One region of the Paenibacillus sp. FSL R10-2782 genome, then DNA from elsewhere that is predicted to be linked to it. Evidence: riboswitches for the same ligand, from Rfam matches in the RefSeq annotation. Region 1 holds a riboswitch; each other region holds the start of a gene.
What was found. Region 1 has a riboswitch for thiamine pyrophosphate ahead of NST83_RS04690 (ECF transporter S component). Riboswitches for the same ligand answer to the same signal wherever they lie in the genome.
Positions count from the first base shown of each region.

Region 2: it holds a riboswitch for thiamine pyrophosphate, as region 1 does, so the genes downstream of both, thiC (phosphomethylpyrimidine synthase ThiC) here and NST83_RS04690 (ECF transporter S component) in region 1, are expected to answer to the same signal.
Region 3: it holds a riboswitch for thiamine pyrophosphate, as region 1 does, so the genes downstream of both, thiM (hydroxyethylthiazole kinase) here and NST83_RS04690 (ECF transporter S component) in region 1, are expected to answer to the same signal.

Region 1 covers NZ_CP151951.1:1,031,413-1,034,536, reverse strand. The annotation lists gene NST83_RS04695 (ABC transporter ATP-binding protein) at 1-1,088, opposite strand, end outside; gene NST83_RS04690 (ECF transporter S component) at 1,088-1,684, opposite strand; TPP riboswitch at 1,910-2,021, opposite strand; gene NST83_RS04685 (nucleotidyltransferase domain-containing protein) at 2,064-2,888, opposite strand.
Region 2 covers NZ_CP151951.1:793,919-797,042, reverse strand. The annotation lists gene thiC (phosphomethylpyrimidine synthase ThiC) at 1-1,448, opposite strand, end outside; TPP riboswitch at 1,632-1,744, opposite strand; gene NST83_RS03615 (IclR family transcriptional regulator) at 1,852-2,595, opposite strand; gene NST83_RS03610 (alpha/beta hydrolase) at 2,896-3,124, shown strand, end outside.
Region 3 covers NZ_CP151951.1:2,768,550-2,771,673, reverse strand. The annotation lists gene NST83_RS12510 (LysR family transcriptional regulator) at 1-279, opposite strand, end outside; gene NST83_RS12505 (hypothetical protein) at 398-688, shown strand; partial or broken gene NST83_RS12500 (hypothetical protein) at 736-783, opposite strand; gene thiM (hydroxyethylthiazole kinase) at 807-1,643, opposite strand; TPP riboswitch at 1,694-1,803, opposite strand; gene NST83_RS12490 (rhodanese-like domain-containing protein) at 2,067-2,378, opposite strand; gene NST83_RS12485 (metal-sensitive transcriptional regulator) at 2,394-2,660, opposite strand; gene NST83_RS12480 (DsrE/DsrF/DrsH-like family protein) at 2,737-3,124, opposite strand, start outside.

The sequences.
Region 1 (3,124 bases):
GGATTTTGAAACACAAACGCGATGTGCTCTGCCAGTTGTTCCGTACCGCCAGCCTCTATTCCGTCCACGCTGTAACTTCCCTGCGTTCGGATTAAGCGCATCATGGAGAGCAGCAGCGAGCTTTTACCAGCTCCATTTTCACCGATCACGCCAATCCAGTCACCTGGCTTCACCTGCGCTTTCTCCACATGAATGACCGGACTCGAACCCCGAAGGCCGCTAAAATGCTCCAGCTCCAGTATAGGAGTACCCACAGCCGCCTCTTCTACCTGATGAGAAATGTTTAACTCATTCAGTTCACAGAAGATGTGTCCCTCTGCCTCTTGTTCACTCCAACGTGGTGAAGATGCCTCATTCCATACGCCCGGATACCATACACCGTAATCAGACAACGCCTGCCGATGCACATGAAATACCTCTTCCGCAGTTCCGTCTGCCATGATCTCCCCTTGAGCAGAAAGCACCACAATCCGGTCCACATCATGGACAATTTCATTAATTTTATGCTCCACAATCACTAGCGTCTGATCTGCTGAAATGTGGCGAATCGTATCCCACACCTGTGCGGTGCCTTCTTCATCCAGCAAAGCCGTCGGCTCATCCAGAAAAAGCACCTCCGGCTCCATCGCCAGCACAGACGCAATCGCCAGCCGTTGCTTCATGCCCTGAGACATGCTGCCAATCGGCATATGTATCTCATCCGTCGAAAGACCGACCTGCGTCAGCAGCTTGCGGATACGAGACGGCATTTGCTCACGGGGAACCTGATTATTTTCTAGCACAAAAGCCAGTTCCTCGTCCGCATACGACATACAAAACTGCGTATCTGGATCTTGAAATACGATACCCGCACGCGCTGGAATGACGACAGCATCACAGTTCATCGGTACTTCTATCGTGCGCGGAATCAGACCACTAAGCACCTGGAGCAGTGTTGATTTACCGCATCCACTCGGTCCGAGCAGCAGCAGCTTTTCCCCCTTGCGGACGGATACAGACATATTGTGAAAAAGCAGCTCCTGCTCACCGGGAAATTTCAAACGAAGACGAGTGACCGACGCCACCACATCTTCGACTACCCCACTCATTAGTCCAGCCCCTTATAGTCCTGTTCCGTTGCGGGTCTTAAGGTACGTGTCACCCCGGTGACTTCCAGCGCCTTAGCCAGATAGAACGCGAACACCCCGGCGATCACAATACTGCCAATCATTCGGAATCCGACATACAAAACATAGTTCCAGGTCGAAAGCTGATCAATATACCCGTAACTGAAGTCCAAAATCAGGGAGGCTATAGCCGATCCAGCCGCAGCCAGCGAAGTGACCCACAGGTTGGCATTCCGGTACAGAAAAGCCGCAAAGAACAGCTCTGCTCCCAAACCTTGCAGAAAGCCGTAGTACAAGGTGGACATCCCCCATTCACTTCCCAAAAAAGCACTGACCGTTGCCGCTGCCACCTCTGCCAAAATCGCAACTCCCGGCTTGCGGATAATAAGGTATGCGAAAGTGCCCGCCATAAACCACATGCCATACACCCATTGCTCGGCGTTCAGCCCAAGCGGTTTCACCAGATCATACGCAGGCCCCCATATTTTATAAACCAAACCGAACACGACGGCAATCACAATTGTGACCAAAATATCCGTCAGCTTCAATCCATTAGACGCTTTTACAGCAGTATTCATAATGATGTACTCCCCTTTTCCCTTAAAATGGGCCTCGTGGCCATGAAAAAAAGCTTGTCTGGAGCTGAATCTCCAGGCAAGCTTTATGCGCAGTAAAAGGTGGATCACCATACAAAACATCATTCGTCGATATACCTCATACAATCAATAGCCTAAGCGCAGCCGCCTAGCTTGATTATAAGATATGAACCGAATCTACCGACAACCGCAAAACACGCGGCAATCCTGTATAGTGCTCTAGGTTTCTCTACGCTGGCATTACCCAGATCAGATTTCACGGTCGATGGCAAGGGCCACCCTCTCAGCCTGACTTTCTCAAGCTCCCGACAATGCTTTTTAATTCACTATAATGTACACCACATCCATTGCTTTGACAATCCTACAATCCGGCTTGCCATACTTCCTTCACCGCAGCGCGAAACAAATCATCCAATCGCTGATCACGTCCGCCCTCCATATGCTGGAGCAAGGGCGCCTTTTGTTCAAAATAAGCCAATTGCTGCTGGATATAATCATTGACCACCGAAAGCTGTGGCTCCATATCCAGTTCCTCGCCCGCTTTTTTACGTTGCAGCAAATGTCCGATCACCTGATAAAGCTCTGTATCTGCCGGAATGAATTCCTCCAGCAAGTCTTCGAATGTCATCGGAGGCATGCTGTTGTAACGCTCGATCCAGCCACAGGCCAGCAGCGGGCGAAGTACGTAAAAATACTTTTTAATCTTCACCTGTTCTCCTTGCAAATAATCCCGATAGTTGCCCCGCGCCATATTCAGATAGTGATACATACAGGACTTCGGCGAGAAGGTTAATGGCGATATAGCGCGAATCTGCTCTGCTACTGAATATGGCTCCAGATAGGGGATCGGGGATTGCAGCCATTCCAGCAAAGGCGGATTGGACTTGCGAAACAGATTGAGCGCCTTTTTCAAATCCCAGCCGTTGATATCCAGCAAATCGCTGATCGGGCGCTCAATCACATCCCGTTGATCAAAAATGGACAAATACCACTCCAAGGGCCTCACATAGATAAAACGCACGTCATAGTCACTGTCCTGTGAAGGAAATCCCCACGCCCGACTGCCTGATTCGCAGGCATATATAATGCGCACCTGCTCCTCCTGCTCCAAAGCGCGTAGCTCCTCCAATATCGTATCACGCATTTCTGGTTTAATTAAATCGTGCTCATGTTTTGGATCTGTCATGCTATTCCCTCTCCAATCATTTATAGATTTTCCTGAAGCTTTTCCCGGATGGATTCTCGCGTTTCCTCTATGTGCTTCATACTCTGGTCCAAAGCCCGGCAAATCGGCAGGGCAGAAGCAATCTCTTCCAAGGGCAGGTGTTTTTCTGCAAAAGCCACCAGCTTGTGAATCAGCTGTTCATCCTCTGAAGCTCTTTAACATTCATCTATGTATTTAGTTGATTCACTGGATGTCTG
Region 2 (3,124 bases), 240 kb from region 1:
GTAATGACTCCTTCACGAACGTCATCCTTGTTCGGCAGGCCCAAATGCTCCTTCGGCGTCACATAGCACAGCATGGACGTCCCGAACCAACCGATCATTGCCGCCCCGATCGCCGAGGTAATATGGTCGTAGCCAGGTGCAATATCCGTCGTGAGCGGTCCCAGTGTATAAAAGGGAGCTTCCTTGCAAATCTCCATTTGCAGGTCCACGTTCTCCTTGATTTTGTGCATCGGGACATGTCCCGGCCCTTCAATCATAACCTGAACATCATGCTTCCAGGCAATTTGCGTTAACTCGCCCAACGTATCCAGCTCAGCAAACTGTGCCTCATCATTCGCATCATAGATACTCCCCGGACGCAAACCATCCCCAAGGGAAAAGGCTACATCGTAGGCTTTCATAATTTCGCATATTTCTTCAAAATGCGTGTACAAAAAGTTCTCCTGATGGTGCGCAAGGCACCAAGCCGCCATGATTGAACCGCCACGGGACACAATTCCCGTCATTCTGCTTGCCGTCATCGGAATATACCGCAGCAGCACGCCCGCATGGATGGTGAAATAGTCCACGCCCTGCTCTGCCTGCTCAATCAGCGTGTCACGATACAACTCCCACGTTAGCGCCTCAGCTTCGCCGTTCACCTTTTCAAGCGCCTGATACAGCGGTACAGTTCCGATCGGCACAGGAGAGTTACGGATGATCCATTCACGCGTCGTATGGATGTTACGGCCTGTGGACAGGTCCATGACCGTATCCGAGCCCCAGCGTACAGCCCAGGTCATTTTTTCCACTTCCTCCTCGATGGAGGACGTAACCGCAGAATTACCAATGTTCGCATTAATCTTCACGTGAAAATGACGTCCAATCACCATCGGCTCACTTTCCGGGTGATTGATATTTGAAGGCAAGATGGCTCGTCCAGCCGCCAACTCCTGCCGCACAAACTCAGGCTCCACTCCTTCGCGGATGGCTGCAAATTCCATTTCGGGCGTAATGATCCCTTGCCGCGCATAATGCATTTGCGTTACACTACGCCCTTGCCGCGCACGGAGCGGACGGTTGGTGACGCCGGGAAATTCCGCCGTCTCCCGTTTGGAGCCGGGCTTCAGCCCATTATCCTCCGGCTTGACGGCGCGCCCCTCGTAAGCCTCCACATCGCCCCGTTCCAGTGCCCAAGCCCGCCGTAATGGAGGCAAGCCCTGATGGATATCGACCTGATAGGCTTCGTCGGTCATGGGACCACTCGTATCGTACACGCGTAACGGCTCATGATGCTCCGTGCCCTGTGGCGTATGTGTGGGATGCAGCGCGATTTCACGCTCCGGCACGGCAATGTCCGGCCGCGTGCCTTGAATATACACCTTGCGGCTCCCTGGAAAGGGCTTTACCCCTCCAGTCTGTTCATCCACTGCGTTCCCTACTGTTCCTTCTGTTTCTGTCGGTTTCATTGTCCATTCCTCCCGTTTCGATGAAATGACACACCGATCCGGAACCATCCCCAGGCTGGCTGATCTATGCAAAAAAGCCGGTTCCCCAGGGAACCGGCTAATCTAACGAAACGGCTATCCAGACAGCTGCGCACGCGGAAACATACTCCGATGCATTGCCGTAGACAGCGGCTGCGTATACATTTCAATGGCCGATTACTTCCCTACGCTGGTATGATCCAGATCAGGTGCAAAGGGTCCGGAATCTAGTGCGATTCCATCTCAGCCCGGCATTACAGGCTCCCCCAGTAACTCTGTTAATTCTATTCGTATGAGGCGGCTATATAGGACAACCCGCCATCACCAACAGATTACTTCAAATTTGCGGCTTTGGCAACCCTTCCCTGGTCCCTTTTTCCAAAGATTATGGAAGCATAAGCCCCATTTCCTTGGCTGCCTCGATTAAAATCGGTGCAAAATCATGCAGCTTCTCGGGCGCTAGTCGGCTAACCGGACCAGATACAGACAAGGCCGCAGCGACCTGCCCCTTCCGATTCACGATAGGCGCAGCGACAGCAGCAGCGCCCGGCTCCCGTTCCTCATAGCTGGTCGCATAGCCCTTCTCGCGGATATCCTGCAATTGAGCCTTATAGACCTCCGGATCTACCGAGGGCGGCCATTCATCCCCGGTTAGCAGGGCTTCCAGCTCCTGCGGCGGCATAAAGGCCGCCAGCACCTTGCTGGAGGCTCCTACAGCCAGCGGCATGCTTGCACCTACTGGTGCAACGCGACGGATCGCCTGATTGCTCTGCACGGCCTGAATGCGGATACGCATGCTGCCATCGCGCAGGTATAAGCTGACCGTTTCGCCCAGACGGTCACGCAATCCTTCCATGGCTGGCTGTAACAGGATCGCCGGCTCGTCGCTTTGCGACAGATGGGTGGACAGTTCCCATATCCGGATGCCGAGCCGATATTTTTCCGTTGCAGCATTCCGAACAACAAAGCCCCGATCCTCCAACGTAGCCAGCAGCCGATGAACCGTGCTTTTATGTAAACCAATTTTGGAAGCAATCTCTGTCAGGCCTAGATCGGAATCTCCGGTAAAACACATCAGTATATCAAGCGCACGCTCCACGGCGCGAACGGTTAATTTACGGTCTTCCATTGTGAACCGCTCCTCTTTGTTTCATATTCGTTTCACACCATGAAACATGGTTACATAAATTATATAGAATAATCGCGGCTACTGTAAACCAATGTTTTTGTGACAGCCATATTACAGAACGAGGACAAACATCGACAATTCTTTGCATCATTTTTACTTTTCCGGTTCAAGCGTTGACTTTGGATAACACGCATCATACGATAATAGGTATCGATACGGGCATAAACTATCAATTTCAAGTGGAATTGTACCTAATATTCTATGAAACGAAGTTCATTTTTATATGAAGGAGGCTCTTACATGATTTCGACATCCCAGCGCAGCTCTCAGCTACAGCATGCTGTCCAGGAGCCGTCCACCCCACTGATCAACCCCCGGCTATTGCGGATCAAGCATGTGGTCATTGCCTTGCTGCTGTCAGTCGTATTTTTTCTATTGTTTTGCTTTATTACCCTGCACGCCTATATCGCATGGGTGCTGACGAATCCAACCGTCGCGCCACTCTACTCGAACCCGATGCAGGCCAAAG
Region 3 (3,124 bases), 1.7 Mb from region 1:
TTTGCCTGCTCCCGTTCCCCGGTGCATGTCCATCAGCGATTCGGCCTCCAAGGACAAGGCATTGATCTGCGAAGCATAATGATAGAAGGCTTTCCCCGCTTCAGTCAGCTTAATGACATGATAAGATTTCGTATGAAACAGTGAAACGCCAATATCCTCCTGTAATTTATTCAGATGAAAAGTAACGGTAGGCTGCGTCACCTCCAGTTTTTGCGCGACCAGATACAGCTTCTGCAGTTCAACTGCGAGCACAAACACCTTTAATTGCTGCAAATTCACAGGCTTCCTCTCCTTCAATAAATCATAGATTGTATCGCTGGCGGTACCCGGCGTAGTCCTGGGGATCGGGTATATTTTCATCTGGAATCAGAAATGGCTGGAGTCCATCGGCCTTCATTTGTACGGCACCCCTTCCCTACTGGTCATTGCCGGTATCGCCGGAGCAATTCCATATGCGGTTAGGGTGCAGCTTGGGGCCTTTGGCAATCTGTCGGGTACAATGCTGCGGGCGGCAGCGATTCAAGGCGCCAGCATTTTCGACCGGATGCGGCATATCGTGCTGCTCCTGGTCCGGCAATTGCTGCTGATTGCGGCCCTCGCTTCGTTTGGCTCGATGAGCAGTACAGTCCGGCCCTCCGCCATATATCCAAATCTTACAAAATGGGTCGTTGCCTTTTCAAAAAAGTAGGACAGCGCGCACCACGGTATCAAAGCAAACAAAAGTTGCCCAATGCTCACCTTATCGTCGTATAGTGTATTTCCCACAATTTCACTTAAAACCAATGACGTTAAAAAATCGAGCGGTGTTAACTGACTGAGGGTTTTCCGCCCTGTAATTCTAGCGGGCGCACCCTACCGTACTGGCGCACATCGTCCGGCGTTACAGCGAACAGCATATTAAGCGGCTCGATCTGAAAGCTTCCTGGTCCTTCTGCACCTTTTCGTTCCGCTGCCATTTCAGCAGCAACGCCATATACGGCAAGTGCTACCATACCAGCAGTAAGCCTGTCGTTTTCGACAGCAGCGAAAGCGCCCAGCACCGAAGTTAATAGGCAACCAGCTCCCGTAACTTTGGTAAGCATGCCATGGCCGTTTTCAATGATCCATCCTATACGGCCGTCGGTAATGACGTCTTCTTTGCCGGTGATTGCAACAATCGTATTCAGTTGATGGGCTGTTTTGACTGCAAGTTGTGGAATATTCAAATCACCTGTTTCTCCAGCATCGACACCTTTAATCTGCATGTCTTCGCCAATGATTTGTGCAACTTCAGCAGCGTTACCGCGAATAATATCCACCTTGACCCGATCTAGAATACGGAGAGCGGAGGCTGTGCGGAATGGAGTCGCCCCCGCACCCACGGGATCTAACAGCACGGGTACCCCATGCTCATTAGCCGATAAACCAGCCACAATCATGGACTCTACAAGTTCCTCATTTAACGTCCCGATGTTAAGTACAAGCGCCCCTGCAATACGGGCCATATCTGCGACTTCCTCTTTGGCGTATGCCATAACTGGTGAAGCGCCGAGCGCGAGCAGTCCGTTTGCCGTAAAATTGGTGACGACCACATTAGTTATATTGTGAATGAGCGGATTCGTATCCCGCATATTTTGTAGCAATAAAGCCTTTTTATCTAACACAAAAAACCAACCCTCTTTCTTCAGGAACCTGTGAAAGACTGTTGGCTTATACATATGTATACAGTTATCCCTACGCTGGCATTATCCAACAGGTTCACACGGTCTACGACGGCTTAGTCATACTCTCAGCTTGCTTCCACAGGCTCCCGTTATATTTTTTTCTAATGTTACGGGTTCGTCTTACAAAAATCAACAGGTAATTGCCATAAAGACATGGATCTGGAAACGGATGTTCAACAATCCAGCATTCATTTAAATGAAATCATACCCAATGGAAATGGGGGTTTTCGTATTCGGGTTACGAACGAAACTTCTCAACATCCTGTTTATTTCAACAAAAATTTAGGCACTTATGTTCACCGTTCCTTATGTATAGAGGGCAATATTATTTGAAATAATATTGCCCTAAGAAAAATTTTATGCTTATACCGTTGTATCTGTCCACTCATTCATGCCACCGATCATATTAACCGCATTAAAACCTTTTTCGCCAAGTAATTCACATGCCAGCCCGCTGCGGTTTCCGCTTCTGCATACTATAATCGTTTCTTGCTTTGGATCAAGCTCGTGTTGTCTTTCCAGCAATTGACCGAGGGGAATGTGCTTGGCACTTTCAATATGGCCTTCTGACCATTCAGCAGGTTCGCGTACATCTATAATGACAATTTCCTCATTTTGTTTCAGACGGGCCGCGAGCTGCTGAGGAGTAATTTCTTTTTCAACTTTAAAAGACATAATAAAATGACCTCCTTAACGGCTTTTTACGAGAAGCTGAATTGCTTCCTTAACAAGTTTATCTGTATCTCCACCAGCTTCTTGCTCTTCCAATATACAACGTTGCAGATTCTCTGCCACGATTTGGGCAATTGCCTTATCGGATGCGTTGCGTACGGCAGATAACTGGCTTACTACGTCCTTGCAGGACTGTCCTTCATCCATTAAACGAAGCACCCCACGCACCTGACCCTCAATTCTTCTCAGGCGTGTTTTCAGTTCATCACTATAATTGTAATCCATAAGGTATAGACTCCTTTTTGATTTAATCATATACATGTATAGGTATATTATAAACCAAAAAAATAATTAAGACACCCTAAATGAATAGATTTACCTTGCCCTGCGTAGCATCCCCCAAGTAGGCAGCTACTCCGGCATATTCCAAACCGTCCATCAGTTCTTCCTGTTGCAGTCCTAGCAGATCCATGGTCATGGTACAAGCTACCAGCTTGATTCCCTGCTCTTGCGCCAGCTCGATAAGCTGCGGAAGAGAAAGCGCATTATGCTTTTTCATGACATGCTTGATCATCTGCGGGCCGAGTCCTGCAAAATTCATTTTGGACAATGCCAGCTTTTGGGGTCCACGCGGCATGATCCAGCCAAAGGCTTTTTCGAGTAGCCCCTTATTTGTGCGTACGAGTTCCTCCTTACGCAGCGTGTTTAGCCCCCAAAACGTAAAGAAGATGGTCACTTCATGGTCGTAA